DNA from 3 places in the Exiguobacterium sp. A1_3_1 genome. Region 3 is predicted to be linked to each of the others. Evidence: riboswitches for the same ligand, from Rfam matches in the RefSeq annotation. Region 3 holds a riboswitch; each other region holds the start of a gene.
The links. Region 3 has a riboswitch for thiamine pyrophosphate ahead of thiT (energy-coupled thiamine transporter ThiT). Riboswitches for the same ligand answer to the same signal wherever they lie in the genome.
Positions count from the first base shown of each region.

Region 1 (4,215 bases), on a different contig from region 3:
CGCCATCTCGTTATCAAAGGATAAATATTGTTCGGTCTCGCAATCCTTGAACGCTGAGATTTCCGTCTATTATTCGATCAATGGTGTGCGGAGCGAGGATCCTTTGTGAAGAAAGTTGTACTGATCGGTTGTCTGTTGCTTGCAGGGTGTGCACAGGAGACGACGGAACCAACGAAACCATCACAACCGGAAACGAAGCAACCGACAGAAGAAAAGAAACCGAAGCCTGAGCCGACGAAAGAAGAACGACAACAAGCAAAACTAAAGCAGCAACTTAAAGCGATGTCGACGTCAGAAAAGATCGATCAACTGCTCTACATCGGAGTCGCCGGCACAGAACTTTCAGCAGCTGACCGGAAATTGTTACAGACGCATGCGATTGGCGGGGTCTTACTGCTCGGCGGAAACATTACGTCGGAAGAGCAACTCTTGACGTTCACGCGTGCGATTCAAGAGACGAACCAAAAACCGTATGCGTTCGTCGGGATTGATGAAGAAGGCGGACGGGTCAGCCGGGTACCGGATCAACGATTACGGTTACCGACGAGTCAACGGATAGCGCAAGGAGCAGATGAAGTGAAAATGGAAGACGTCGGACGTACGCTCGGACATTTGTCACAATTTTATGGTTTCAACATGGACTTCGCGCCGGTCCTTGACGTCAACAGTAATCCGAACAATCCGATCATCGGCGACCGTGCGTTAAGTGCTAATCCGAATACTGTCGCGACGCTTGGTACGGCCCTGATGCACGGGATGCAGGAGACGGGAACGATTCCGGTCGTCAAACATTTTCCCGGTCACGGCAATACGAGTGTCGATTCCCATGTCGGGCTACCGAAAGTGACGGCATCAAAGGAAGAATTGAAGCGGACGGAACTGTTACCGTTTAAAGAAGCGATCCAAGAGGGCGCCGAGATGGTAATGGTCGCCCATATTCTCTATCCCGCGTACGACGATACGAATCCGTCCTCGCTCTCAAAGCCGATCTTGACTGACCTCTTGCGTCAGCAACTCGGATTCAACGGTGTCATCATCACGGATGATCTCGTCATGGGGGCGATCACGAAACAATATGGTCTCGCAGAAGCGGCACGTCAGTCGCTCGTCAATGGAGCTGATATGGCGATGTTTTCAGAGGCAGGTGCTTACGCAAAAGTTCATGCTGAAGTGATGCAAGCCGTCAAAGACAAAACGCTGACGCCGGAGATGCTCGATGCTAAAGTAATGCGCATCCTGAAGCTAAAGCAGACGTATGCCGACAGCCAAGAGCAACAGCGACCGACGAAATCGGAGCTGATTCAGCAAGTGGAAGCGCTCAACTAGGACTAGCGAAGCAAAGCGACTCATGCTAGACTAATGGGGCAAGCCAATTAAACACGAAAAGACACTAGGGGAGTCTCCCAGCAGACTGAGACGGAAGTATCCGGACCCTTTGAACCTGATCTAGTTCGTACTAGCGGAGGGAAGTGGCTCGAAACCTTAGATATCCTTAGCGCTTCAGCGCATTTTCGGACCACTCCCTTCAACATCGGGAGTGGTCCTTTTTCGTATGGAAAGGAAGAACATGATGCGTTTACATCTGATTTCGACGGGATCCATTCATCCGCTTGACGAAATAAAGACCTTTCAATCACTTCAACCCTATACGGATCAGCTGCATCTACGTGAACCGAACTTATCGGCGGCAGAATTACTTGATCTGATTGAAGCACTCCTTGGGCATGGTTATTCGCCTGAACAGTTAACGGTTCATGACCGGGTCGACGTCGCCCATGTCGCCGGCATCGGTGTGCAGCTGACGCGCCGTTCCTTGCGTGTCCGCGATGTGCGACGTCATTTTCCGAATCTCGTCATCGGGAAATCGGTCCATTCACTAGCAGAGGCACTGACAGCAGAAGCGGAAGGAGCCGACCGACTGCTGTACGGTCATATATATCCGACAGCGTCGAAGCCGGACGTGCCACCACGAGGGATCGACGCATTAAAGCAAGTCGTCACCTTCACGACGAAACCAGTCATTGCGATCGGTGGGATTACACCAGAATGCATGCCTGAAATCGCAGCGACCGGTGCAACCGGAATCGCTGTCTTATCGGGTATTCTCGGTCAATCGGATCCACTCGCCGCCATCAGGCGTTACCAGGGGGTTCGCGTATGACGGATCACATCATCATCGGCGGCGGAGTCATCGGGTTGACGCTTGCTTACGGTCTCGCCTGTCAGAATGAATCCGTCGTCGTCTTAGAACGTGGAACATGCGGACGAGGAACGAGCCGCGCAGCTGCCGGGATGCTTGCGACGGACATCGAGCTGAGAGCAGAATTGCATGCACTTGCCGCGCGAAGTCGTCGTCTGTATCCACTGCTTGCACGTCGACTCGAGCGAGAAACAGGCATCGATTGTGGATACCGGGAACAACCGTTTTTGTTAAAACGTAAAGGACGCGAGCATCTGTTTCCAGCTGTCGGTCAAATCGATCCACGACGACTGACGACTGCATTGATGTATGCCTTACACGCACGTGGCATATCGATTGAAGAACAGGTAGATGTCACACGCATCGAAGAGAACGATGACTTCATTAGGATCGAATCGAATGCGGGAATCTGGACCGGACGAACGGTGACGGTTGCTGCCGGACGCGGGTCGCAAGCCTTGCTCGATACAGCTGACATTTCGATCGCGACATATGGGGTCAAAGGGGAAGGTCTCGCCGTCCGTCTCGCGGGTCAGCCGTTACGCTCGATTCTGTTTGACGACGCCGGCTACCTCGTTCCGAAAGCAGACGGTCGGATTTTGATCGGTGCGACCGAACTGCCGCACGACGAGACGGTCGGTGTCAGTGTCGCTGGAATCACGTCATTGCTTCAAGCAGCAGAACGACTGTATCCACCGATTCGTGACGCGGTCATCGAAGAAGTCTGGTCCGGTGTACGACCGCAAACGGCGTCCGGCTTGCCATATATCGGAGTCGCCGATTCATCCCGTCGGATCTTCCTAGCGACGGGGCATCATCGGCATGGCATATTACTCGCACCGGCGACAGCGGAAGTCTTGGTAAATACATTACGGTTGATTCAGAAGGAGGAAGTCCGATGAACATTACGATTAACGGCAATGACCACACGATCGAACAGATTAAAACGATTGAGGACATGCTCACGCAACTCGGCTTAGGGGAAAAGCTCGTCATCGTCGAACAGAATCGACAAATCATTGATCGTACGGTGTACGGTCAGACGGTCGTTCGGGACAATGACACATTTGAAATCGTTCATTTCGTAGGAGGAGGATAAACATGCTGAAAATTGGAGAAAAGACATTTGAATCACGATTATTACTCGGAACAGGGAAATATACGGATGCTACGGTACAGCAAGAAGCAATCGATGCGTCCGCCTCACAAATCTTGACGTTCGCCGTCCGTCGGCTCGATATTTTTGATAAACAACAAGCGAATTTCCTCGAGTCGCTTGATTTAACGAAGTACGATCTACTACCGAACACGGCCGGTGCGAAGACAGCAGAAGAAGCAGTACGGTTGGCGAAGCTTGCACGGGCATCCGGTATGTGCGACATGGTTAAGGTCGAAGTGATCGGTTGTGACAAGACGTTATTACCTGACCCGATCGAGACGTTGCGGGCTTCTGAAGAATTACTTAAAGAAGGCTTCATCGTCTTACCGTATACGTCGGACGACGTCGTCCTTGCACGACGACTCGAAGAACTCGGTTGTCACGCCATCATGCCGGCGGCGTCACCAATCGGCTCCGGGCAAGGGATCCTCAATCCGCTCCATTTGCAATTCATCATCGATCAGACGACGGTGCCGGTCATCGTCGACGCCGGAATCGGTTCACCGACCGACGTCGCCTATGCGATGGAACTAGGAGCGGATGGTGTCTTATTGAACTCCGCTGTCGCCCATGCGAAAGATCCGGTCAAGATGGCGCACGCCATGCGACTAGCTGTCGAAGCAGGGCGCCTCGGGCACGAAGCGGGACGTATCGAGAAGAAACAGTATGCGGTCGCGAGTAGTCCAACGAGTGGATTGATTCGATGAACCGTTACTCACGGCAAACTCGATTTCAACCGATCGGGGAAGCGGGACAAGCACGCTTGGCATCAGCAAGGGTACTGATCATCGGCATGGGAGCGCTCGGAACGGCGTCGGCAGAGCAACTCGTCCGCGCCGGTGTCGGTGTCGTCCGC
Region 1 is NZ_WBYY01000091.1:5,574-9,788, reverse strand. It holds gene F8N00_RS10725 (OsmC family protein) at 1-109, shown strand, start outside; gene nagZ (beta-N-acetylhexosaminidase) at 106-1,326, shown strand; TPP riboswitch at 1,383-1,485, shown strand; gene F8N00_RS10715 (thiamine phosphate synthase) at 1,568-2,161, shown strand; gene F8N00_RS10710 (FAD-dependent oxidoreductase) at 2,158-3,102, shown strand; gene thiS (sulfur carrier protein ThiS) at 3,099-3,299, shown strand; gene F8N00_RS10700 (thiazole synthase) at 3,302-4,066, shown strand; gene F8N00_RS10695 (ThiF family adenylyltransferase) at 4,063-4,215, shown strand, end outside.
Region 1: it holds a riboswitch for thiamine pyrophosphate, as region 3 does, so the genes downstream of both, F8N00_RS10715 (thiamine phosphate synthase) here and thiT (energy-coupled thiamine transporter ThiT) in region 3, are expected to answer to the same signal.

Region 2 (4,215 bases), on a different contig from region 3:
TGCGCTCATCACTCGTCGCTGCCCGGTGACTCCAGTCGATTTCCGCTTCGACTGTCAGTTTGAGAAACTGCAGATCCGGTTGTTGGAAGACATAGCCAACATGCTCATAAAAGCGTCGCCGTGAGTAACGCTGAGCCGGACGTTCCTGGAACCGATATGTTCCTTGATGCGAGAGCAACCGCCCGAGTGTTGCAAGCAACGTACTTTTCCCGGATCCGTTTGCCCCGAGTAGCATCACCCATTCTCCCGTCTTCAGGGAAAATGTCGCATCGGTCAGCGGGTAAGGGGCTTTCGTCGATAATACAGCGACGTGTAACAAGGCAGTGCCTGCTGTAGCGACTGGAGGAAGCACGTGAAGTCGCGCTGCTTGTGGTCCGTCTATGGGTAACGTCTCTAACGTGTACGGATACAAAGAGGGAACAGCGATCCCTTTCGATTGAAGCTCTGTATACGCCTGCGGGAACAAATCCTGCGGATGCGCCGTTGCAGTCACTGATCCGTCCTCAAGTAAGACGATTTTGTCGATGTAAGGTAAACAGACATCGAGTTGGTGTTCGATCAAGACAATCGTTAAATCATGTTCTTTCTGAATCCGAAAGATCAACGCCATCAGCTCGTGTTGCCCGATCGGGTCAATCTGAGCTGTTGGTTCATCGAGTAATAAGATCGTCGGCTCAAGTGCCAGGACCGCGGCGAGCGCGAGGCGTTGTTTCATCCCCCCGGATAGACTCGCGATTGGTGTCGAGAAGGGGAGAGGGAGACCAACGAGTGCGAGTAAGCGTTCAATGCGTTCCTCCATCTCTGCGCGTGGAATCGACCGGTTTTCTAAGCTAAAAGCGATTTCGCGTCCGATCGTTTCCATGCAGAACTGTTCTTCTGGATTTTGGAACAGCACTCCGACCGAACCGGACCGGGTAACGGTTCCAGTCTGTTCGACTTCAATCGTCTCTGGTGTCAGTCCGGCTAGGGCATGAAGCAGTGTCGTCTTGCCACTCCCGCTTCGTCCGAGCAGAAGGGTCGTTCCTTGCTCGATCGTCAGCGATACATGATCGAGCACCGACTTCATCTGACCGGGGTAGCGGATGCTGAGATCGTCGACAGTAATCATGCGACTTCCCGTTTCGCACGTCCTGCCGCAAACCCGTTCAAGACACCGGTCGCAACAAGGCGACGGACGAGAATCGCTGCAAGCAAGCCGCCCAGTAATGCGCCACTAATTAATTGTAAGCCAGTTGTCGCAAGCAACGTCGTCGTCGTGTAGTAACCGAATCCGTTCGCGATCAGACTATAGACAATGCTACCAATCGCGGCTCCAACACCCGATAACATCAATGTCCATGTGTCATAACGGCGATAACGCGTCATCGCAAAGACGATTTCCGCACCAAGCCCTTGGCATACCCCGATCAGTAGAGCCGATAAACCAAAGTGACTACCCGTGAACAGCTCGACGGCTGCCGCGACGATTTCCGCGATGAGAGCGGCACCTGGTTTTTGAATGATTGCTGCGACGAGCGGGCTCGCGATGATCCAGATCCCAAACATCCAGTTGGCACCGACAGGTCCGAAGATCGCAGACATCGGTAACCAGAGTGTTGACCAACCAAGATAGATGACCCCGCAAGCGACGGCGAGCATCATCATGACCATGATTTCTTTCATTTTCCAGTTTTGCATTAGGTACGTCCTCCTTAGAATGGGGGAGACGCCAAAAAAGACCGCCCTCCGTAAAAAAGAGAGCGGTCCTCAGAAAAACTGCGCGCAGCAGGAGTCATTGGATGTGATCGCTCCACTTTCCTACGCTAGTATGAACTAGATCAGGTTCGAAGGGTCCGAAGTGAATCGTCTCAGCCAAATGGGCTCCCCTAGTGGATATGGTAATAGGTGATACGCTGTTCACTTTAGGCAATCTTCTGTCTATTGTCAAGACACAAAAAAACGATACGCCACGAAGGGCGTATCGTCAAACGACTTATTTGTTGTCTTCGTTCTCTTCTTTTGCTTCTTCTGAAGACTCTTCCGTAGCTTCCGCTTCGTTGTCTTCACCAGCTTCCGCTTGTGCCTCAGCTTCTGCTTCTTCGATTTCCTCAAGCTCTTGTTCAAGCGTTGATTCGACGACAGCTGCGACTTGAATGTCGCCTTCAGTGACGATACGGAAATCTTTTTGTTCCGGAAGATCAGCTACAGAGATTGAATCGCCGATTTCGAGGTTCGTGACGTCGACTTCGACGTTCTCTGGCAATTTATCTGGTGTTGCTTCGACTGTTACTTTAAAGAGTGTCTGTGACAGGAATCCGCCGACTTTAGCGCCAGCTGCTTCGCCGACGAGTACGACGTCTGCTTCGACTTCTGTCTCTTCATCCATTTTAACAGCGATGAATTCAACGTGATCGACAGTTGGTGTGAAGACATCCATATCACGACGGTTGATCAAGACGTTAATATTTTTACCGTCGAGTTTCAGTGAAATCAAGACGTTCTCACCGTTTTCTCGAACGATTTTAAGCAATTCTTTTTCTTCGAATGCGATTGGTGTACTTTCCACTTTGTAACCATACACGACACCAAGAGCTTTTCCTTCATGACGTAATTGTTTACGGAGTGAGCGTGGACGTACCTCGCGTTTTTCGGCTGTTAATTTAACTGACATGTTCATTTCCCCCTTGAATTTGGTATAGCCCTCAAAAGGTAATGAATGTAGGAGCAGGACAAGTCCTGAACAATATGAAACATGCTAAGACAATCGGTTTCAGACTCGCTTTGAATCTGACGCTTTCGTGACTTTGCATTTCTCTCCCAGGTCATTACGCTGATATTGAGAAACATGTGTGAGTAAGTCACCGGTTTGATGCGGTGCTAGTGAGTTTATACCCCTATGTTTTAAATCCTTAAACCTTTATTTTTTATTTTTTAAAGTCGAAAGACCTCCAAACCGCTTGAAATCAAGGGTTAAGAGGTCTTTCATTTTGTTCATTTTTTATGGTGATGCGTTGGTTTTCACGGACTAATACACGGATGAGACGTTCGATGTGCCGCATCGTCGTCTGTCCCATCGTTGAGATTTGGAGCCATTGATTGCGGACGAGATAGTCGCTTTCATATTGAACATGATAGCCCTGGATCCGGAGAGCGTCTCCTAAAGCCGTTGCCGACGGATGGACGATCGTCAGAATTCCCGGCGCTTGTGCTTCTTGAGTCGCAAGCAGGTTGAAACCAGTCGCCCGAACGGCCTGTTCGAGATAAGTCATCTTGATGGCGGCTTGATCGAGATCAAGGGCATCGAGCGCTGCCTGACAAGCCAGCAACAGATTTGAGGAACCGGAAAAAGCAACCCCTTCCGCATAGAGTCCGAGATCCAGATAACGTGGAATCCGGGAGGAAGGCAATACGCTGGACGTATGCCCGATGAACGCAAGACCCGGTAAACCCCCAATTGCCTTTCCGGAGACGGTCGTGACGAATCTGCAGCCAGCGTATGAGAAACGTCCGGTCCCGACGGCGCTGATCGCATCGACGATGAGTGCGGTTCGTTGATTTAACAGCGCTTTTACCGCATCGAGATCGTAGAGAACGCCCGTAGACGTCTCACAATGCGTCAACCAAATCCAGTCGTACTCCGTTTGATGCAGTTGGCTTGCGAGTTGTTCTAATTCGATTGGGTGACCGGACGGAAGTAGGTGGATATCAAATGACTTTCCTGCTCGTGCCGCGTGATCGATCAAGCGTTGACCGAACTCGCCACCGTTTAGGATCAATCCATGTCCACTCAGTTGTTGTGCGACAATATCGTTGGCGAGGGTGCCACTGCCAACAGCCATCGAGACATGTGGCAAATCCAGCAACTGACACATCCGACCACGTAAATCTTGATCGAGCTGGCGCATCGAGGCCGTCCGGTGTGGGCGCGGTGCTTGTTGCGCCGCTTGGCGGACTGTTGGTGCAACCTCGACCGGACCGGCTAGAAAATGCAGAGGACGTAAAACGTCCGCGATGACGGACCGTTCGTATGTTGCGCGCGACAACAACATCGGTACGAACTGGGCATCGCCACTACCGAGCGTTGCTGCGATTGGTGTGAAGCCGAACCGCGCATATAGTTTAGCTTCCCGTGTCGTACCACTGATATAGACATGATCAATCGTTTCCCGCTCCAAGTAGACCATCAAAAAGCGCATCAATTGCATGAACGTACGACTATTGCGGTATTCGGGACGA
Region 2 is NZ_WBYY01000047.1:15,299-19,513, reverse strand. It holds partial or broken gene F8N00_RS07085 (ABC transporter ATP-binding protein) at 1-1,108, opposite strand, end outside; gene F8N00_RS07080 (ECF transporter S component) at 1,105-1,677, opposite strand; TPP riboswitch at 1,778-1,877, opposite strand; gene F8N00_RS07075 (50S ribosomal protein L25/general stress protein Ctc) at 1,973-2,650, opposite strand; gene F8N00_RS07070 (GNAT family N-acetyltransferase) at 2,943-4,215, opposite strand, start outside.
Region 2: it holds a riboswitch for thiamine pyrophosphate, as region 3 does, so the genes downstream of both, F8N00_RS07080 (ECF transporter S component) here and thiT (energy-coupled thiamine transporter ThiT) in region 3, are expected to answer to the same signal.

Region 3 (4,215 bases):
TGGTGTACCGCCTTTACGGTCTTGCTGTTCGGTCTGAATGCCGTCTCCGCCAAAGCATTCGGTGAAGCTGAATTCTGGTTCTCGAGTTTGAAGGTCCTCGCAATCCTATTCTTCATCATTTTAGGTGGCGCTGCTTGGTTCGGCTGGTTACCGATGGAAGCAGATCGCCCAACCTCATTATTTGCTAACTTTACGGCAAGCGGTTGGTTTCCAAACGGGATTCTTGGTGTCTTGACGACGATGATCGCCGTCAACTTCGCCTTCCAAGGAACGGAATTGATCGGTGTTGCGGCTGGGGAGTCCGACACGCCAGAAAAATCGATTCCAAAAGCGATCCGCAATACAGTCTGGCGGACGTTCATCTTCTTCGTCTTATCGATTACGATCGTTGGTGCATTAATTCCGTATGAGACGGCTGGCGGAGTCAGCAGTCCGTTCATCATGGTCTTTGATGCGATCGGCATTCCGTACGCTGCTGATTTGATGAATATCGTCGTCTTGACGGCACTATTATCCGTCGGAAACTCCGGATTATATGCGGCGACTCGGATGTTATGGGCAATGGCGCAAGAAGGGATGATTTCAAAGAAATTATCTTACGTCAATGCACGTGGTGTGCCAATGCGTGCTTTACTCTTTACGATGATGTTCGCGATGTTATCGCTTCTGACCGCATTTTTCGCAGAAGATACCGTCTTCATTTGGCTCTTGTCCTTAGCCGGACTCGGGGCTCAAGTCGGCTGGATTTCGATCTCTGCTTCTCAGCTTGCATTTCGTCGTCAGTTCGTCCGAAACGGACACGATGTATCCGAACTGAAATTCAAGACACCACTCTATCCGGTGTTACCACTGATTTCGTTGACACTTAACGTCGTCGTCCTCGTCAGTCTTGCGTTTCAAGCGGATCAACGAATCGCTCTATACATCGGTGTTCCTTTCTTCCTTGTTATGTGGGGAAGTTATCATCTCTTCGTCAAAGGAAAACATCTATCCGCTCAAAGCGACATCCGTGTCGCCCCTTCTCAACTCGAAGAATAATTTCACACAAAAAGAGGTCGCGGAGTCATCCACGGCCTCTTTCCTATGATTGTGCTATTCCTTAAGCGTCCGCATCATCAATAGTTCTCCTTGATGGAGCTCTACCTTCGCTTCTGACGCACACCATTCATTACTGACGGTCAAGGAACCTCCGACCGGTACTGGATGTGCATCAAGTGGATATTTGACTCCGGATAAGCTTAAAGTCGATGGTACGAGTGGAATGAACGAAAGATAATAATAGCTCCCTGCTTCGACTGCATACGTTCCCTCAGCCAAGTATCGTACCTCTTCTCGTTTCGTCACGAGTCGTGCCTCTGGGTATCGCTTCAATAAATATACATTTTGGACGGTCATGTCGAGCCGCCCACCTGTCGCCCCGATAATGAAGGTATCCTCAAACTGTTTCTTCTCTGAGACTGTACGAAGTGCCAGTTCGAGATCCGTTTCATCTTTCTCGGCCGGATGAACGATTGCCCCTTCTGGTACATAACCAAGCGAATCAAAATCACCAATCGTCAGGTCGCATGTCAGCCCAAACGATTCAATCGTCTGAACACCACCATCGACACCGACGATAAAATCACCCGGCTGACAAAACGTCCGTAAATCCGGCGCTTCTTCTCGCGGACCGGCACAGACGAGAATCGCCCGCATCTCAGACGCCTCGTGCCGAATAACGGAGTAAGCGTGGCGCAGTCGTGAATAAAAGACCCGCAACGACACCACAAAGAACGTAAGACGGTACCATGTATGTCGCGTTATAAATCAATGAATACGGTACGACTGGACCTTCGGCATACTCGGCAAAAAAGACGATTCCACTGATGACATGACAGATATAACGGAGTCCTGCGCCTAATAACGTCGCCAGGAGAACGAACGCCATCAAGCTTTTCTTTTGTCCATTGCGCGCGGCTAGTCTGACTTGACGCGCGAACAGACCACTTAATCCGACGACACCATACGCAATCGTATAGTCAAGCATCGGTTGAACGATCGTCAAGACTTGTGGAGCGAACATCAATTGAATCGTACCGACAAGCGCTCCCGTAACGACCCCTCCAACGACACCATGGCGAAATGCCATGACGAAGATCGGTAACATCGCTAAGCTGATTGAGCCTCCTTGTGGCATTTTGAATGGAATCAGTAAATCAAAGACGACTCCGAGACTGGCAAAGATGGCAATTTCCATCATCATTTGTAACCGTTTCATGTTATTTTTCCTCCTTCATTGTACGAGAGGACGCAAAAAGGCAGTACGACGAACGCCGTACTGCCTGCGTGCGCCACATCCCTACGTCCGTTTGAACGGAACAGGTTCGAAGGGTTAAAGTCTAAAAGACTCCTCTCAGCCGCTTTTCAAGCGACACCCCTTGCGGTCATCATATTTCGTTTTCTCGTTCTTATTATACGGCAGCCCCTTGACGAATGCTAGTGATCGCTTCCGCATAATCTGGTGCATTGTAGATTGCTGATCCTGCGACGAGAACGTTCGCACCGTTATCGATGCAAAGCTTTGCCGTTTCCGGATTGACGCCACCGTCAATCTCGATTTCAAATGTCAGACCACGATCTGCTTTCATTTGCGCAAGTGCTGCGAGTTTCGGCATGACACGCTCGATGAAGGCTTGTCCACCGAAGCCCGGATTGACAGTCATCAATAAAACCATATCGACATCCTCAAGGACGTGTTCAATCGTTGATAATGGCGTATGGGGATTCAAGACGACTCCTGCCTTTGCGCCCGCTGCTTTGATTTGTTGCAAGACACGATGGACATGATTCGTCGCTTCGACGTGGAACGTCACGATGTCAGCTCCTGCCTTGACGAAATCTTCAACGAAACGTTCTGGCTGGTCAATCATCAAATGGACATCGAGAATCATATCCGTCTTTTGACGTAAGCTGCTAAGCACAGGTAATCCAAATGAGATGTTCGGTACGAACTGACCGTCCATGACATCAAAATGGATATAGTCCGCGCCTGCTGCTTCGACTGCTTTGACATCACGCTCAAGATTCGCAAAATCTGCTGATAAGATCGATGGTGCAATTTTAATCATCTTCAATACCTCCGGGCTCGATTCTTGATTTCGTCTATAAACATACCATAGTTCTCATAACGAGAGGACATGATTTCTTGGGCTTCGACGGCTTCCTTGACGGCACAACCGGGTTCATTCAAATGCAAGCAACCTCGGTATTTACAATCATCTTGTACAGCGACGAATTCAGGAAAACTCCACCGTACATCCTCGATTTCCATATCATACGGAAAATCGAGGTTCGAGAAACCTGGCGTATCGGCAATCAATCCTTCGGCAAGCGGCATTAATGTGACGTGGCGCGTCGTATGACGTCCGCGTCCGAGTGATTTCGAGATCGCACTTGTTTCTAAATCAAGAGAGGGCTCCAGTGCATTGAGCAATGAACTTTTCCCGACACCGGATTGTCCGGCGAGAACGCTCGTTTTTCCAGCAAGTAACGGACGGACTTGCTCAACACCCGTCAACGTCTCACTTGATGTCTCGATGACCGTATACCCAATCTTCCGGTAAGCGGCAATCGCCTCTCGGACAGCCGGTCCTTTGACTTCGTCAAGTAAATCCATCTTCGTTAACAGGATGACGGGTTGGATTTCCTTTGCTTCGATCAAGACGAGAAATCGGTCGAGTAGATGCGCTGAAAAATCAGGTTCTGCCGCCGAGACGACAAGCAACGCTTGATCGATATTCGCGACAGGCGGGCGTACTAAAAAGTTGTCCCGCTCCTTCACTTCGAGAATGTACCCGGTCTCACTTTCGATATGAAGCACGACTTCATCTCCGACGACTGGACTGATGCCGCGTTTTCGGAAATTTCCTCTTGCTCGTGAACGAACTTCTCCTTCTGGTGTCATGACATCATAAAAGCCGCCCTGCAGGCGTATGATCGTTCCTTCTCGATTCTCTTCGATGCGTTGTTCCGTCATCCTATGCACTCCTTTTTTATCACATTCATTGTGCGTCTTTTGCTTGATTGTACGTGATGGTTTTTGAACGATACACCGTATCGTCTTTATAGATCGTAATTTTGCCTTCTTCACCCGGATCAATCGTTAATGGCACGTCGAATGTCTCATCTTGATCAATTGATTCCTCGATGACGGTCCGCTTCCCTTTCGCGTCTTCC
Region 3 is NZ_WBYY01000056.1:5,813-10,027, forward strand. It holds gene F8N00_RS07905 (amino acid permease) at 1-1,038, shown strand, start outside; gene F8N00_RS07910 (thiamine diphosphokinase) at 1,093-1,695, opposite strand; gene thiT (energy-coupled thiamine transporter ThiT) at 1,697-2,257, opposite strand; TPP riboswitch at 2,319-2,428, opposite strand; gene rpe (ribulose-phosphate 3-epimerase) at 2,451-3,107, opposite strand; gene rsgA (ribosome small subunit-dependent GTPase A) at 3,110-4,015, opposite strand; gene pknB (Stk1 family PASTA domain-containing Ser/Thr kinase) at 4,041-4,215, opposite strand, start outside.